4 regions of the Marinococcus salis genome follow, and region 3 is predicted to be linked to each of the others. Evidence: a T-box and tRNA genes for the amino acid it is inferred to sense, from the RefSeq annotation. Region 3 holds a T-box; the other regions hold tRNA genes.
What was found. The T-box of region 3 lies ahead of argS (arginine--tRNA ligase). A T-box ahead of a tRNA ligase gene usually reads a tRNA of that ligase, here a tRNA-Arg.
Positions count from the first base shown of each region.

Region 1 (4,326 bases), on a different contig from region 3:
TGCGGCAGAATACTCGATGCTGCCACGAGCGACTGAAACCCGTAATATCCGGGAAGCGGCACGAGGCAAGCTTACGGGAAGGACTATGGAAATTCAGCGCTTAATTGGGCGTGCGCTCCGGGCGGTAGTGGATCTAAAACTTCTCGGTGAACGCACCGTATGGATTGACTGCGATGTCATTCAGGCCGACGGAGGGACTCGTACCGCTTCGGTAACAGGAGCCTTTATTGCACTTGCTATGGCTGTGCAGTCCTACCACGAGCAGGGGAAATTCAAAGGCTTTCCCATAACGGATTATTTAGCGGCTGTATCTGTAGGGCTTAACGCTGAACAGAAGACCATCCTCGACCTTGCTTATGCAGAAGATTCACAGGCAAATGTAGATATGAACGTAGTGATGACTGGAAACGGGGAATACGTAGAAGTACAGGGTACAGGGGAAGAAGCCTCGTATACAAGAGGACAGCTTAATGATATGCTCGATACTGCAGAGACAGGAGTATATGAGATCATTCAGCTTCAAAAGCAGGTTATTGGGCCCGCAGCGGCTTCTATCGAAGAAAAGTTTTCAGATGATGGCAGCGGAAGGATGGTGTAATTGAAAACGATCGTAATAGCTACAAAAAACGCTGGCAAAGTAAAAGAGTTTGAACACATGTTTGGCAGTCAGTATAAAGTGGAATCTTTACTGGAGAAAAAGATTGACGATATCCCTGAAACAGGCGTTACCTTTGAAGAAAATGCCATTATTAAAGCAGAAGCTGTGAGAGACCATCTCAACTGTACAGTGATTGCAGACGATTCAGGTCTGGAGATTGATGCTTTAGACGGCCGTCCGGGCGTGTACTCTGCCCGGTATGCAGGAGAAAACAAAGATGACGAAGCGAACATGGAAAAAGTTTTACAGGAATTAAAGCATATTCCTCGTGATAGACGCAGCGCCCGTTTTGTTTGTGTGCTGGCCGTGGCACTGCCAGACGGAAGTGTGCATACATTTACGGGAACGTGTGAAGGGGAAATAGCAGAGGCGCGGGCTGGAACTAACGGTTTTGGTTATGATCCTGTGTTCTATTTGCCAGACTACAAAAAGACGATGGCAGAGTTGAATGCAGAAGAAAAGCACCGTATCAGTCATCGGGGCAGGGCGCTTGAAAAGCTTTGGGCTCAGGGCCGGAAGCTGCTGCTGGACAGCTGAAAATAATTTTATGAATCATAAAGAGTTGGAGGCAGAATCAATGGACATTTTAGTGGTAAGCGACAATCATGGAAGCGAAGAAGTATTAAAGCAGGTACTCGACCGTCATCAGGAAGGAGTAAGTGCTGTGCTGCACTGCGGGGATTCGGAAGCCTCGCCGGATGACAAACTGTTAAATAATGTGCACATCGTACAGGGCAATGTCGACAGTCCGGGAAATTTCCCTGATGAATTAACGGTAGATGTGGGGCACATTAAAACGTATCTTACTCACGGACATTTATACCAGGTGAAAACATCGTATGCTTCGCTCTTTTCTAAAGCTGAGCAAATCAACGCTGACCTGGTATGCTCCGGCCATACTCACGTAGCTGGGGCGTTCGAAGAAGACGGAACAATTTTTGTGAATCCCGGAAGCCTGCTGCTTCCGCAGGAACGGCCCGAACAGACGTATGCTATCGTAAATGTCTCCAATCAGGGCCAGTCGATTAACGTCCATTTTTACGAGAGAGACTCAGGCAATGAGCTTCTTGATCTTTCAAAAAGCTTTCCGTTTCCAGAGGGTGAATAAAATCCCTCTGGAAACCTTTATTGACTTTTAAGGAAAAATATTTTAACATAATGAATGTCGCAAAAAACAGATGTCCCAGTAGCTCAGCTGGATAGAGCAACAGCCTTCTAAGCTGTAGGCCGCAGGTTCGAGTCCTGCCTGGGACGCCATTTTTAATTATCGATATGTTCAAGGGACAGAAAAGGGGCCTCCTTTTCTGTCCCTTTTATTTTACTTTCAAACCGCTGTTGGAAAAGAGAAAAGCGGAAAATATGGAAGATTATATTTCAGCATAGTGGACACTGGAACTTATATCTGATGCAGAAGTACAAATTATCTAAAAAGTTTATTTAAAATGGTTGACCACAAACTAGATTGGGCGTAATATATACGTCAAACGTTAAAAATGTAGTCAGAGAAAGAACATTTGCCTTTTGAGGGTGTACACATTACCCTGTTAAATTAGAAAGGCAGACGATAGATTGAAGGGACGCAGAGGTGATATCAGTGTCGGAACAATGGATATTTTTGGACGGAGAATTCGTCAAAAAGGAAGATGCCAAAATCTCCGTATATGATCATGGTTTTTTATACGGCGATGGCGTTTTCGAAGGCATTCGCGTATACAATGGCAATATTTACAAGCTGGATGAACACCTTTTGCGTTTATACCACTCTGCGAAATCGATCATGCTTGATATACCTCAATCTAAAGAAGAGATGACGGAAATCATCAGGCAGACACTGCAGAAAAATAAACTTGAAGATGCTTATATCCGGCTTGTCGTTTCAAGAGGCGTAGGAAACCTTGGCCTGGATCCTGCATCGTGTGCAAATCCTTCTATCATAGTTATCGCAGAGGAGCTTGCAATCTATCCAAAAGAATTTTATGAGCACGGCCTTGAAATTGTGACAGTGGCGACCCGGCGGAACCGGCCGGATGTGTTAAGTCCTAAGGTGAAATCATTAAATTATCTGAATAATATACTGGTGAAAATGGAAGCAAGCCTGGCCGGCGTCAGTGAGGCATTGATGCTGAACGATCAGGGGTATGTCGCGGAAGGGTCCGCAGATAATATCTTTATTATTAGAAATGGAGCGCTGATGACGCCGCCGGGATACATTGGAGCTTTAGAGGGAATCACCCGGCAGGCGATTCTGGAAATGGCTGCAGACATGGGATACGACGTGCGCGAAGAGGCCTTTACAAGACACGACGTCTATACCGCCGAGGAGGTCTTTCTGACCGGCACAGCTGCAGAAGTCATTGCCGTTGTGAAGGTAGACGGAAGAATAATTGGGGACGGGGAGCCGGGAGAAGAAACAAACCGTCTTCTGCGCGCTTTCAGACAGAAAGTAGTAGAGGACGGAGTAAAAGTTTATTCAGACAATTCCCGCATAGAGATTGGCTAATTGACTGAATAGATGTACAATATAATTAAATAGTATTGAGAAATCGACGACAGGGACCAGTAAATAATGTATTTTCCTTCACAGAGAGCTGCCGTGGCTGAAAGAGCAGCAGGAAATCGTATTGAACTCCCCCTTGAGAGCTTTCCTGAACCTGAGTAGGGAAAGCCGGATGCCGAGTGGGCCTCCGTTATGGCAAACCGAACCGGAAAAGCGGTTCTTAAGGCAATAAGTGCGAGCTTATTGTAAAAAAGGGTGGTACCGTGAAAAGCAGACGTCTTTTCGCCCCTTTAGAGCAGCAGCAGCTGTCTATTGGAGGTGAAAGGGCGTTTTTTATTATCCAGTAGTTCCCTTCTCGGAGGACGTATATAGAGGCAGGCAGTGAGAAAGAAAAGATTTGAGTATAAAAGGAGGAGCGAGTATGAATACAAGAGTGAGAGAAGTAAAAGGGCGCGAACTGAAAGACGAAAACCAGGAAATGAGTGGCTCAAGCATGCTGATCCAGGCTTTGGCCAGGGAAAATGTAGACACTATTTTCGGCTATCCCGGCGGGGCTATTCTTCCCACTTACGACGAAATCTACCGTACCGGTATCCGTCATATCCTTTCGCGGCATGAGCAGGGGGCCATTCATGCAGCAGAGGGATATGCAAGAGTTTCAGGGAAGCCCGGTGTGTGTGTCGTAACGTCAGGACCAGGAGCTACAAACGTGGTCACCGGCATTGCTGACGCTATGATTGACTCTCTCCCTCTTGTGGTTGTGACCGGTCAGGTAGCTACCTCCGTGATTGGTACGGACGCTTTTCAGGAAGCAGATATCCTGGGTATTACGATGCCGATCACGAAGCATAATTTTCAGGCACGAACGGTAGAAGACCTGCCGAGAATTATCAGGGAAGCATTCCATATTGCTACCACAGGGCGTCCGGGACCGGTCGTAATTGACCTTCCTAAAGACGTATCCATTGCCTCTGGAATGTTTCATTACGATGATGAGCCGAACCTCCCTGGCTACCAGCCAACGTACACACCAAACAAACTTCAGATCCGCAAGCTTGCCGAGGCAGTAACGAAAGCCAAGCGTCCGGTAATTCTCTCCGGAGCGGGCATTCTGCATGCCGGTGCTTCCCCGGAACTGCTTGAATTCGTTGAACAGCAGCAGATTCCGGTT
Region 1 covers NZ_JBQOJB010000006.1:3,639-7,964, forward strand. Annotated here, with positions in the region: gene rph (ribonuclease PH) at 1-598, shown strand, start outside; gene ACTTK6_RS07185 (XTP/dITP diphosphatase) at 599-1,195, shown strand; gene ACTTK6_RS07190 (metallophosphoesterase) at 1,236-1,766, shown strand; tRNA gene ACTTK6_RS07195 (tRNA-Arg) at 1,839-1,915, shown strand; gene ilvE (branched-chain-amino-acid transaminase) at 2,253-3,158, shown strand; T-box leader at 3,196-3,448, shown strand; gene ilvB (acetolactate synthase large subunit) at 3,577-4,326, shown strand, end outside.
Region 1: it has a tRNA-Arg gene. The T-box ahead of argS (arginine--tRNA ligase) is inferred to sense a tRNA for this amino acid. The anticodon was not compared.

Region 2 (4,326 bases), on a different contig from region 3:
TCCCTGGATCACCGTATTTTAGACGGTCTTCTGTGCGGGCGGTTTTTAGCCGATTTAAAGCAGCGGCTGGAAAATTATAAAGGGACCGAAAACATTTAACAGAGGCTTCCCCTTAGGGAGTCTCTTTTTTCATGCTTAAAAAAGAATCACTCTTATTTACAAAACTATTTCCCTGCGCTAAAATCAATATACATACAAAACGTAATCATTACGATGAAGAGGTGCGATAATGAAAAAACATTTTATTTTAGGAGCTGCTGGGGCAGCATTTTTTACTTTAAGTGCCTGTGGAGCAGCAGATGACCAAAGCGATCAGGGATCCGAAAATGAAAATAAGGTCGAAGTTTATACGACGCTCTTTGCTTGGGAGGATTTCACCAGGCAAATCGGCGGGGAGCACGTAAAAGTAGAAAACGTTGTACCGGCGGGCTCGGATGCACATACATACGACCCGACGCCGCAGACGCTCACAAACATAGCAGAGGGTGACTTGTTCGTGATGACCGGGAGCGGAATGGAAGGCTTTGCCGACGAAGTGGAAAGCACGATTGGCAACCAGGACGTGCAGATAGCCAAGGTGGCAGAAGCAGTGGGAAGCGCAGAAGAAGGCCATAGTCATGAAGAAGGCCACAGCCACGAAGAAGGGGAAACCGACGAAGAGCATGCAGAGCATGAAGAAGAAAGCCACAGTGAAGAAGAGCATGCCCATGATCACGGGGGCACAGATCCTCATATATGGATCGATCCGGTTCAGGCGAAGGAAGCGGCTACTGTAATTAAAGAACAGCTCGTTGAAGCAGATCCTGATCATGAGCAGGCTTATGAAGAAAACTATGAGGAACTGACAGCAGAACTCGATAAAATCAACGAGCGATTCCAAACTCTTGCAGAAGAAAGCAGCAAAGATCAATTTATCGTTTCCCATGCAGCTTACGGCTATTGGGAGGAACGGTACGGACTCGAAGAGATAGCTATTAACGGAGTGAATGCCCAGAGCGAGCCGTCCACGCAGGAAATCAATGAAATTATCGATACAGCAGAAAAAAATGATCTGAATGCTATTATGGTGGAAGAAAATATTCCATCCGATACGACGGATGTTCTTCAGGAAGAAATCGGGGCGGAGGTTTATACGTTAAACAACCTTGAGTCCGCCAGTGAAGAAGAAGTTGCTGACGGGGTTACCTACGTTTCGCTGATGAATCAGAATGTCGATAATCTTGAAAAAGCACTGAATGAATAACTTTTCGAGCTTCTCACTTGTGATTTTCTCTCCCTATCCGCTACAATATAGGTATTCGGTGAAGGAAAGGAAGGATTTTAATGAATTTTGATTTTTACGTCAATGATATAGTACAAGCTTCCCGAGACGAAATCGAAGAAGCTGGTTACCAGTCTCTCCGTACGCCTGAAGAAGTCGATGAGGTGTTGAATAAAGAAGGCACAACGCTCGTCATGGTAAACTCTGTATGCGGCTGTGCTGGAGGCATTGCCCGTCCGGCAGCAGCTTACATGACGAATTATGATACGAAGCCCGACCGGCTTGTTACCGTATTTGCAGGTCAGGACAAAGAAGCAACAGAACAGGCCCGTTCTTATTTCACAGGGTTTCCACCGTCATCTCCGTCATTTGGGCTCCTAAAAGACGGCGAACTCGTTCGTATGGTGGAACGTCATGAAATCGAAGGCCATGAACCGATTCAGGTTGTTCAAAAACTCGAAGAAGCTTTCGATCAATACTGCGCAAAATAATAAGTGCCCTCCGGGGCGCTTTTTTTTTTGCAAAAAAAGAGCTCCTCTCTGGCCGAGGAGCCTATGGCACTTACTTTTCTAAATGATAAATATTGCCGTCCTGCTCTACAGTAGTATCGACATCCGGAAACACGATTTCGCTTGTTTTGGGCTCGAATTCCTGAGAGGTCTCAAAGCCAACCCGAAAGTCATTGCTTTTGGTGGACGGGCCTTCTTCTTTAGTTACGCTGTACCATAAGGTTTTACCGTTGGAGGCAATTGTTGTCTGAGGTTCGCCTATGTTAGCTTTGAATGTTACTTCTGCCATTTGTTATCCCTCTTTCTTCGTGTAAGATCTATAAAGGGTTCTTCCCTTCATCGCTTTTGCTTTAAACGTCATTTGCAAAAATAAGAAAAGACAGCAGGGGCGTCTTGACGCTCAGGTTTAGATTCATGGTATACTGTTTCGGACTACATAAATGAAAAGGGCGGAGACAAATGATTCAAACGTATTATGAAAAAATTCAGGAATACTTAAATATGGACGAGGAAATTTCGTATGATGAGTTTCGCGATTACTACCAGAATGTCATCGATGAGCTTGATACAAACGCCTCCGGCTACGAAGAGGAGCAGGTATGGAAAGCTTTATTTATTACGGAAAGCCTCATGTCCAACGCCGAAGACCGCCAGAAACGTACGAAAAAAAAGCAGGAGGCAAAAAAGTTCGGCAAGATGCATGAACGTTCCAAAGTGTATTCCCAGCATTTCACTAAACGGCTGCAGGAAGCAGGCTACAGTGAAGAAGATATCAACGGCCAGTTTGAAAAAATGCTGGAGGGTTCTTCCGAAGAAACATAATTTAAAAATGGGTTGACTTTACTATTCGTTCATTGGTATAGTATTCATTGTCTTGTTAAAACATATGACAAAAGCGCCTATGGTGAAAGGGATATCACTCGAGATTCCGGTTCTCGCATTCCAGGTTCGAGTCCTGGTAGGCGCACCAATGAATAAATGTGTGAGCAAAGGAGCTATTCCTTTGCTTTTTTATATGCTGTTTGGAATGTAATGGGCGCGTGCAAGAGGACCAGGGCTGAAACATCTTAGTCAGTTTCCCTGCGCCCGGGTTTACGATATAATACAGATACGAATGAACAAACAGAGAGGTTTTTTAGATGGGGAGATTCCGAATTGGCTATCGGACGCTGAAGACAGCAGTAGGTACTGCTATATCCGTATACATTGCCCAGCTGCTGCAGCTCGATTACTACATATCGGCAGGCGTCATTACCATTCTTTGTATTACCACGACCAAAAGAGGCTCTCTGACAGTCAGTATTGAACGACTCGTCTCCTGCGTGATCGGCCTGGGAGTAGCGAGTGTATTTTTTGAACTAATCGGCTACAATCCAGTGGCTGTTGCGATGCTGTTTCTGATCAGCATTCCACTCAGCGTAGCGGCTAATGCCGCCCGGGGAATCGTTACAAGCAGCGTGATAGTTCTGCACCTTTATACAGAGGGACAGGTGAGCGCAGGCATATGGATGAACGAGCTGGCAATTATTTTTATCGGTATCGGGGTAGCTTTAATCATGAACCTGTACATGCCGAGCAGTGAAAAAAGCCTGGCCCAGGACCAGTTAAGCCTCGAAGACGCTTTCCGCAAAATCTGGGAGGAATACGCAAACTACCTTCGCTTTGGAGATAACATCTGGGACGGCGGGGAATTTTCGGAAGCAGCTAAAATTATTGATGAAGCTAAAGGAAAAGCTCTGCGGGACATAGACAATCATTTTCTCCGGGATGATGACTACTTCTACCACTACTTCCGCATGAGAGAAAAGCAGTTTTCGGTACTCGAAAGTATTTTGCCGTTTATTTCTTCCATTGACCAGTCTGTGCCCCAGGGGCATAAAATGGCTGATTATATGGATGAGTTAAGCGACGCCGTCTCTCCGGGCAATACTGCCGGCTATTTCTTATATCGTCTTGACGAGATGAAGCTTGAAATCCAGCAGATGGAGCTGCCAAAGACGAGGCATGAATTCGAAATACGATCTTCTTTATTTTACATTTTGTATGAAATTGAAGAATACCTGCTCATTAAAAAAATGTTTAAACCCGACCCGAAGCGGACGCACACCATATCGGGCAAGCGATTAAACAGGCAGAAGGCACGAAGGAATAAATAAAAAGCAGAACCCCGGGCATGGGCGCCCGGAAGTTCTGCTTCCTCCTATACATACAAGCAGAGCAGAGGTATTGATTTAAAACATTACTGCTCCGCCCATTAACAGGCTGCTGCCGACAAGCGCAAAGATCATAATGTAAATAATGACTTTCTGCATTCTAACCCCCGCTTTCAATGGAAACTAATGCTCAAATTATAACACAGCAGGCGAAAAAATATATAATAAACCTAAGCAATCCGCAAAGGAGTTATAATAGTGATGGCAAATCAAGAACGTTTAATACAGGAATTTATCGAACTGGTACAAATTGACTCGGAAACGAAACACGAAGCCAAAATAGCCGATGTCATTAAACGGAAATTTCAGGAGCTGGGGCTTGAAACGAAAGAAGATAATGCAA
Region 2 covers NZ_JBQOJB010000003.1:57,342-61,667, reverse strand. Annotated here, with positions in the region: gene ACTTK6_RS03680 (dihydrolipoamide acetyltransferase family protein) at 1-99, shown strand, start outside; gene ACTTK6_RS03675 (metal ABC transporter solute-binding protein, Zn/Mn family) at 230-1,243, shown strand; gene ACTTK6_RS03670 (BrxA/BrxB family bacilliredoxin) at 1,324-1,752, shown strand; gene ACTTK6_RS03665 (hypothetical protein) at 1,823-2,059, opposite strand; gene ACTTK6_RS03660 (hypothetical protein) at 2,230-2,592, shown strand; tRNA gene ACTTK6_RS03655 (tRNA-Arg) at 2,666-2,740, shown strand; gene ACTTK6_RS03650 (aromatic acid exporter family protein) at 2,910-3,926, shown strand; gene prli42 (stressosome-associated protein Prli42) at 4,002-4,082, opposite strand; gene ACTTK6_RS03640 (M20/M25/M40 family metallo-hydrolase) at 4,185-4,326, shown strand, end outside.
Region 2: it has a tRNA-Arg gene. The T-box ahead of argS (arginine--tRNA ligase) is inferred to sense a tRNA for this amino acid. The anticodon was not compared.

Region 3 (4,326 bases):
GCCAAAAACGAGCAGGTAAGCGATAGCCCATCGCCGTGATGTTGTCATGACTCTCTCTCCTTTTTCACCGGTGTATAGTCTCTTCCGTAGCTACTGATCAAGAGGCAGTAGAAACGTATGCGTGTTAGGTTTTCCTCTTCGAGATCATTTTAAACGCTTTTTGTTCAACGAACGGATGAAAAATTTATCGATGGACGTTCCATGCTATTTTCGTGGGCATAAATAGGGAAATGTTTATTGTTTTAAAGATAAACATTTTTAGTCATTCCATATATCGACTTAAAAAAGCACTTTTGCGTATCAAAAGGTCTTAAATTATTTATGGGGTGTTTGAAAATGAATCTGGACATACTTGAAGCGCTATTAAACTGTGCTGTCATCAATTTTTAATAATACTTGAAATCACTCAGTGCACGTTCGGGATTGTGCTCTTAGAAATTAGTGGTGATACCATAAATCAGCTGAAGTAAAGAAGCCGATAGTAAAAGGTATATAGATATAGTGAACTTCGGCTGCCGGCTTACCTTTTTTGATTTTCTGAACTCTCTGAACTCTCTGAACATAATAACGCCGGCGGTCATGATTAATAGAAAGCACGAAGCGTAAACAATCATGTCAACTACATTCATTAAGATTCTCCTTTCTACGATTAAAATGAAAAGTTTTATTTACTTCAATGCAAACAGCAGCGCCCTCTAAACAAAGAAAGCGCCGCTGTTTATTTTTAAGTAGAGAGTTCTTCCTCTTCGGCAGATACCGATAATAGTCTCCGTTGCCGTACATATATCAGGCCGCTGATAGTCAAAAGGAGCGAAGCCATAATAAAAACGCTGCGGACTCCCACTACTTCCGCGATTCCGCCAACCAGCAGCGAAGAAAAACCAAAAAAGCTGGTTAAAATTACGTCTCTGGCGGAAAACACCCTTGCCAGCTGTTTTTCCTCCGTATGGGTTTGAATCAGAGAAATCTGTGTAACCTCCTGAACCTGCGTCGGAATACCGATCAAAAGGGAAATGAGCAGGGCAAAAACGCTGGAAGCCGGAAACGCGAACCAAAAGGTGAAAACCGCAACACAAAAGGAGCTGCCGATTAAAAAATACCGGGCTTTTATCTGAAGTGCCTTTTCAAACCGGAAGCAGAGCATGCCTCCAATCATCAGGCCGGCAAAAAAAGAAGCATTGATGTACCCCCACCACGACTCATTTTCCTGCAGCACCTCGGTAACATACACATACAATAACGCAGCAATCCAGATGGCTCCTGTTAAAGAGGTAATGCCGTCGACAATAAACATGGTGCGCAGCGGACGATGCTTCCAAACATACTTCCACCCTGCTTGAAGGACTGCTGCCATCGATGGGCCCGAAGAGGTTTGAAAAGAAGCAACACTTCTCTCAATACGAACGCCGAGAAGCAGAAAAGAAATCACCATAAAGGCAAGGGAGGTGCCTATAAGCACTGCACCTGGCGGAAACAGTACGATGAACAGAGCGCCAACAGGCCATCCGGCTAATTGAATTGTTTGATCCGACATGGCCATCAGGCTGTTTGCCCGAACCAGCGAATGCCGGGGGACGATTCTCGGGAGAGAAGCGTTCCGGGCTGGCATAATCCAGCTGTCCAGTACGGCAATCAGGCCTACAACCGTCAACGCCCAGATTAAAAATGAAGACCTGATACCTCGCAGGAGAAGCACAGGCAGGATCACCAACAGCAGTCCTTTGCCTGTTGAGGCTGAAGCTAAAATCGGTTTCAGGCTCCCTTTTTCCAGTATCCAGGGAGCGAACAGCCCGCCAAAAAACCGGGAAAAAGTATTGATAAAAGGAATAAGAGAAACGAGAAACACGGAAGAAGTGCGTTCGTAAACGATACTGATAATACTTACAAGATAAAAAATATCGCAGGCACTGGCGATAGACTGATTACTCAACAACAAAAAGAACGAACGCTTACGGCCCATCATATCACCCACTAGTATTTAGTTTTTATATGGGAAAAAGATGAGCTGCCTACATGGGCTTTCGTCCTTTCGTCAAAGTGCTTTATTGGATAAAATGTTGCATTAAGGTTGATTTAACTTCTGTTAAAATATCACAATTTATGGAAAAATGACAGCCTCGAAAACCACATTTATGATTTTAAGGTTGATTTTTCCATCCTTCACGTATATACTCGATCATTAATAAATCATATCCGGGGAAGAAGAGAGTAGTGATGCGGCCTGTCTGCAGCGACTCAGGGACGGTGGAAGCCTGAGAGACGGTGCATGATGAAGCGCACTTCGGAGGAACGGTCTGAAAGCAAGTAGGAACCGTCGGGTCATTTCGTTATCAATGGGCAAGAAGGTTCTTCGGAACAAACGGAGTGGTACCGCGGGTGATATCTCGTCTCTAATCAGAGGCGGGATTTTTTATGCCTTATTTAGGAGGAAAAGAAGATGATGGAATATGAAAAACAGTATGCCGAAGCCATTGTGCCCCACGTTCATCATGTACTGGAGATGGAGGAGGTGCAGGCGTTAATTGAACACCCAAAGCATGACGGACAGGGAGATCTGGCGTTTCCTTGTTTTGTGCTGGCCAGGCATTTCCGATCCAGCCCGAATGAGATCGCTGGATGGCTCGCTGACAGCATCCATAGCCCGTTGTTTGAAAAAGTGGTGGCCGATGGACCGTATGTGAATGGGTTTTTAGACAAAGCAGCCGTCAGCAAACAGCTTCTTCAGCGCATTCAACAAGAAAGAAAGGGTTACGGAACACATACATGGGGCGTGGGAAAGACGATTACGCTGGATTTTTCGTCACCCAATATTGCAAAGCCGTTTTCCATGGGGCATTTACGGTCGACGGTAATCGGTAATGCCATGGCGAACATTGTAGAAAAGTGTGGATATACCCCGGTTAAAATTAACCATGTAGGTGACTGGGGCACCCAGTTCGGGAAATTAATGGCGGCCTATACGCGCTGGGGTTCGGAGGAGCAGGTACAGCGGAATACGATTAAAGAGCTGTTGGACTTGTATGTGCTGTTTCATAAAAAAGCGGAGGCTGAGCCGTATTTGGAAGAAGAAGCCCGTCAGTGGTTCCGAAAGCTGGAGCAGGGGGATGAAGAAGCGGACCGTCTCTGGCGGTGGTTCCGGTGCGAATCTCTGCAGGAATTTTCAAAGATTTACGATCTGCTGGGTATAACGTTTGATACGTATCAGGGCGAAGCCTTTTACAACGACAAAATGGAGAATGCTGCCCAACTGATTCAAGAAAAGGGGCTACTGGAAGCGTCCGAGGGAGCGGAAATCGTGAATTTGAGTGATCGTCAGCTGCCACCATGCCTGATCCGGAAATCGGATGGAGCGACTCTGTATGCCACGCGGGATCTGGCCGCTGCTATTTATCGGCATCAGTATTACCAATTTGATCAGTCCTACTATGTTGTCGGGGACGAGCAACGGCTGCATTTTCAACAGCTGTTTTTGGTTCTGGAAAAGATGGGATACGTTTGGGCCAAGGGGATGGTCCACATCCCGTTTGGCTTTATCCAGCAAAACGGGAAGAAAATGTCGACGAGAAAAGGAAAAGTGATTTTACTGGAAGAAGTGATTCAGGAAGCCATTGAGCTGGCCCAGCGAAACATTGAGGACAAAAATCCGGTGCTCGCGCACAAGAAAGAAACCGCGCGAATGGTCGGTGTCGGGGCGATTATTTTTCATGATTTAAAGCACGAACGGCAACATGATATCGAATTTCAGCTGGAGGATATGCTGCGGTTTGAAGGGACGACAGGACCGTATGTACAGTATACGCATGCAAGAGCCTGTTCGATTTTAAGGAAGGCCGGTTATCATCCGTCGTCGGTGGAGGAGGGGTTAACGGATGCTCCGAGCTGGAATGTCGTTAAAACGCTGGCAGCTTTTCCGTCGGTTATTGAAAGAAGCTATCATCAGAGGGAGCCTTCGGTCATTGCCAAGTATTTAATTCATTTAAGCCAGAGCTTTAACAAGTATTACAGCCAGGTCCGTATTCGGGGAGAAGATGCGGAACAACCTTCGCGGCTGGCTCTGGTGCAGGCCACGGCGATCGTGCTGGAAGAAGGGTTACGGATGCTTGGCATTCAGGCACCTAAAGAAATGTGATGACTCCAAGTAGGAAAGGCGCTATGCACGAGGATTGGAAAACCACATTCGATCACTTTCTTACGGAGGAAGATTCTTAAGGAGGCTAACGCTATGAACCAAAAGGTCTATCTTCAGAATTCCAATGCAGCCTGGAAGGAGGAATACGCTGCGGAAGCCGAAAATATCTGTTTCGCTCTCGGAGATGTTCAGCTCCC
Region 3 covers NZ_JBQOJB010000016.1:25,760-30,085, reverse strand. Annotated here, with positions in the region: gene ACTTK6_RS12560 (tryptophan-rich sensory protein) at 1-48, opposite strand, end outside; gene ACTTK6_RS12555 (hypothetical protein) at 432-629, opposite strand; gene ACTTK6_RS12550 (MFS transporter) at 725-1,963, opposite strand; T-box leader at 2,188-2,395, shown strand; gene argS (arginine--tRNA ligase) at 2,441-4,129, shown strand; gene ACTTK6_RS12540 (GrpB family protein) at 4,223-4,326, shown strand, end outside.

Region 4 (4,326 bases), on a different contig from region 3:
CGCCGTAGCCAGTTTTGATGAAGCAGGGCACGCATTTGCATTAAAGCATGCAGAAAATATTTTAGGGGCAGCAGTCCTATAGAAAGGAAGAGCATCATGGCTGAACAAAACCAGGGACCGCTTGGCGTTGTACATCAACAGATCGCTGAAGCATCCCAGCTTATTCAACTGCCAAACACTATAGAAACGATACTGAAGCATCCGAAAAGAAAGGTAGAAGTTCAGTTTCCAGTGGAAATGGATGACGGCCATACCCAGATGTTTACAGGCTACCGCACACAGCACAATGACGTTCTCGGGCCGGTGAAAGGCGGCCTCCGTTTTTATCCCCAAACAGATGAAGAGGAAACAGAAGCGCTTGCTGCCTGGATGACATTTAAGTGTGCACTGGTGCAGATTCCGCATGGGGGAGCGAAGGGCGGAGTCGTATGTGACCCGTCTCTTCTGAGTGACCGGGAAATTCGCCAGGTAAGCCGGGGGTACACCGAGGCGCTGTTTGACCTGCTTGGCCCGAATAAAGATGTGCCGGCTCCGGATGTGTATACAGATCCTAAGATCATGAGCGTAATGATGGACACGTATTCCCGTATGGCCGGAGGACATGAGCCCGGCGTTATCACTGGGAAGCCGCCTCTCGTCGGTGGTTCAAAAGCAAGAGAATCAGCGACTGCCCGCGGCGCTGTGTATATTATTGAAAAAATGCTTGAAAAAGAAAACAAGCGTGCTGAAGATGTACGCGTAGCCGTGCAGGGATTTGGCAACGCCGGTCAGATTGCTGCGAGACTTTTGTATGATATGGGCTGTAAAATTGTTAGCGTCAGCGATTCCAAAGCAGCTCTTTACGAGGAAAATGGGCTTGATATTCCAAGAGCCCAACAGGCAAAAGCAGGGAATGGGCTGCAGGAATACGGAGAAAACTATATGCTTGAAAACAATATGGACATTCTTTACACAGAGGCTGACATTCTGATCCCAGCTGCCATGGAAGGCGTTATTACAGAAAAGAACGCAGAGCGGGTAAAAGCGCCGAAAATTATGGAACTTGCAAACGGACCGACAACGCCGGAAGCAGATCATATTTTAAAGGACCAGGGGCAGCAGGTGTATCCGGATATTTTAGTGAACGCCGGAGGAGTCATCGTATCGTATCTGGAGTCGGTCCAGAACCACATGAACTACTATTGGTCTGAAGATGTAATTAATGAACGAATGAAAGCCTTTATTCTTGAGGCGTATGAACAGACGGAAAAATCCGCCTACGAGCACAAGACAACGAATAGAAACGGCGCCATGACCTTTGCTATAGGCCGCCTGCAGGAAGCAATGGGTTATCGTGGCTGGATTTAAAAAATTAACGAATTATACGTGAAGCTATAGCCATAGTGCATAGAACGAGATAAAATGCTAAGTGTGAGTTTTTCCGGAAACGGGAAGGAAAATGCTAAGAGTTCTAGGAGGGATTAGATGGATTGGTCAAAAGAATTTGATTTTCATAAAAATGACACAGAAGACACTACGGCAGAAAAAATGAAACGTATCAGCAAGTGTATTGATAAGCTCTGGGGCGATTTCGACGAGGTTTTAATGGAAATTGTGGACCAGGGTGAATTGGAAAAAGAAGACTACAGAAAACGGTTCAGAGATGAAACTTTCACCATTGAACTTCTGGAATCAGAATTAAAAGGTTCCGTCAGCGGTCACTTCGACCGTAATATTGACGTTATGGTTGATTTAACACTGGATGAGCCGAAAAAGAAAGCACTCAGTCAGGTATTTCTACCAAACGATAAGCTGTACCTGATTGATACACGCAGCAACCAGTGGGTAATTGCCGAAGCCGGCAAAAAGCCAAAAGACTGCACGAAGCTGGAGAAAAAGCATATAGAGCAGGTATTTGCTCATATGCTCCGCGAATACAAAGTAACGAATTAATAGCAAAACAGGCACCCAGCTTCATAGTTGGGTGTCTGTTTTATCATATAACTTAAAAAGGAAACCTTGACAATAAGCGCTTTTACACGTATTCTTACATTTGTCTTTGCTCTTTGCGACAGAGGTTTCTGTATCCTTATGAATGTATATTTGCCCTAGTAGCTCAGGGGAAGAGCAACAGCCTCCTAAGCTGTAGGTCGCAGGTTCGAATCCTGCCTAGGGCGCCACTTGTAAAAATGTACCCCCGTGCCGGCGCACGGGGGATTTTAATATTTACTCTTCGACTGGCTGAGTGAGGGCCGGGGGATGCATATTTTATTGTGCCTTGAAATTTCCAATATAAAAGTTGCCTTTGGGAAAATGTATGTCCAAAAGTGAAAAAGGTTTGAAAAGACCGGACAGATGCACTAAAATTAAATTAAAGATTCTGACAAAAAGCGGGAAGGGAGTTAAAATGATTATTATTATTTTATCCCTGATGTTGTTTGCTGTGCTCACTTATTTATTTTACGAACTGTGGAACACAAATGCAGAGATGAAAGAAAATAGGCAGCATTGTTCACTACTGTACGGAAGCTCGCTGCTTGCGCTTGTGTTGTTAAATACATCTATGCTTTTATGAAACTTCGCCGAGGCGGAGTTTTTTTGTGAGATTTGGTAGTGCTAAACTAATAAATGAAAGAAAGTGATGGAAGTATGTATCATCCTGGAATTGTATAATATAAGGTAGTAACCAGGATAATAATCTGCAATAGGGGTTGCAGCTATAATATTATTCACTGAAGAAGCACAATTGGAGTGGGGAATATGGGGAAGTTTTATGCGATTGTTACAGTGCTTGGCCTGGGCATTGCCGGACTGTTCGGATATCATTGGTACGATACAGAGTCGAGCATACAGACGATTCACATGCACAAAGAAGGCAACAATTTATCGAGAGAAGCAAATGTGCCTGCTGCATCGCCTTTTTTTCTATTCAACGACAGGGGAGAATTACATTTTTTGAGCGTTACTGAAAGAAATATTATGTCCCAAAAGCAACAGAAAAAATATTAAAAAGCAGGCAGAAAACTTTAATAGAGCAAGGCTTGTTTTTATGGAAGAAATTGAATGTGCCTTAACGGTTGCTTTTCAAACCCTGGAATGTGAATATATAATAAAGAAAAGATTTGCCCAGGCAGTGGGAGCCAGGGCAATTGTGGAAAGCAAACTTTATGGAATAACGATTATAGCCGATAGTGGGACATCTGCCGGAACCTGCTCTTATAGAGCGGGTTTTGTACGGTTATTTGCAGGGAGGGAAGATATTTTGACTTCAATTATAGCTCATCGGGGGGCTTCAGACCGCCGCCCGGAAAATACAATGTCGGCTTTCCGCCAGGCCGTTACAGACGGGGCAGACGCAATTGAAACAGACGTGCAGCTTTCAAAAGACGGGGTTCCAGTATTAATTCATGATACGCTTTTGAAACGAACGACTGGAGCTTCCGGGAGTGTTCATGAATATACATACAAAGAACTGCAGGACTTAAGCGCTGGGGCGTGGATGAACAAACGATACCGCAAAGAAAAAATCGTCAGCCTGGAACGTCTGCTGCAGGAAACAAGCACGGAAGAGATGAAGTTTGTGCTTGAGCTGAAAAATTCCAATGTTGCACATAAAGGGCTTGAAGAAGCTGTAATTAACCTGCTGAATGACTACAAAAAGATTGAGTCAGCTACCGTGTCAAGCTTTAACCACCGCTCGATGGCCTACGCCCGGGAGTTATCGGAAGAGGTAAACATCGCAATTCTTTATGCGGTGCATCTATACCGACCGTGTGAATACGCGAAAATTGTCGGGGCTACTGAGCTTCATCCTCATTACCGTACAATTGACAAAGCTTGGATTGACGACGCTATCAACGCGGAACTGGAAGTAGTTCCGTACACTATTGATAAAAAGAGTGGATGGAAAAAAGCCATAGAGGCTGGCGTTACTGGGATCATTACGAATAAGCCTAAGGCACTGCAGCAGTATTTATATCCCGCAGAACCAGAACAGCTAGAGGGCGGCCCATTGAAATCAAACTCATCGGAACAACCCAAACAGCTGGAAGAAAAGGGAGCCTCGAAAGAGTGAAACTTCCTTTCGCAGCGCGTGTCTATAATTTCATTGACCGAATAACAATCATATTAAAAGAAGCCTGCCTTTACAAAAAAGGGGGCTTCTTTAAGTGCTCTTTTTTGATAATCCGAGCATCCGGTACTGCTAAAACGGTCACTACAGCAGCCCTACTTTTTCAAGTCCACGCGCAATCCCGTCATCACCTACATCAGCTGTAATATGGCGGGCACAACTTTTGACCTCGTCCGGGGCGTTCCCCATAGCAACACTGTTGGGTACGTACTGAA
Region 4 covers NZ_JBQOJB010000020.1:26,250-30,575, reverse strand. Annotated here, with positions in the region: gene ACTTK6_RS13850 (cysteine hydrolase family protein) at 1-82, shown strand, start outside; gene ACTTK6_RS13845 (Glu/Leu/Phe/Val family dehydrogenase) at 97-1,347, shown strand; gene ACTTK6_RS13840 (hypothetical protein) at 1,465-1,932, shown strand; tRNA gene ACTTK6_RS13835 (tRNA-Arg) at 2,085-2,159, shown strand; gene ACTTK6_RS13830 (hypothetical protein) at 2,387-2,554, shown strand; gene ACTTK6_RS13825 (hypothetical protein) at 2,740-2,988, shown strand; gene ACTTK6_RS13820 (glycerophosphodiester phosphodiesterase) at 3,242-4,054, shown strand; gene ACTTK6_RS13815 (Cof-type HAD-IIB family hydrolase) at 4,196-4,326, opposite strand, start outside.
Region 4: it has a tRNA-Arg gene. The T-box ahead of argS (arginine--tRNA ligase) is inferred to sense a tRNA for this amino acid. The anticodon was not compared.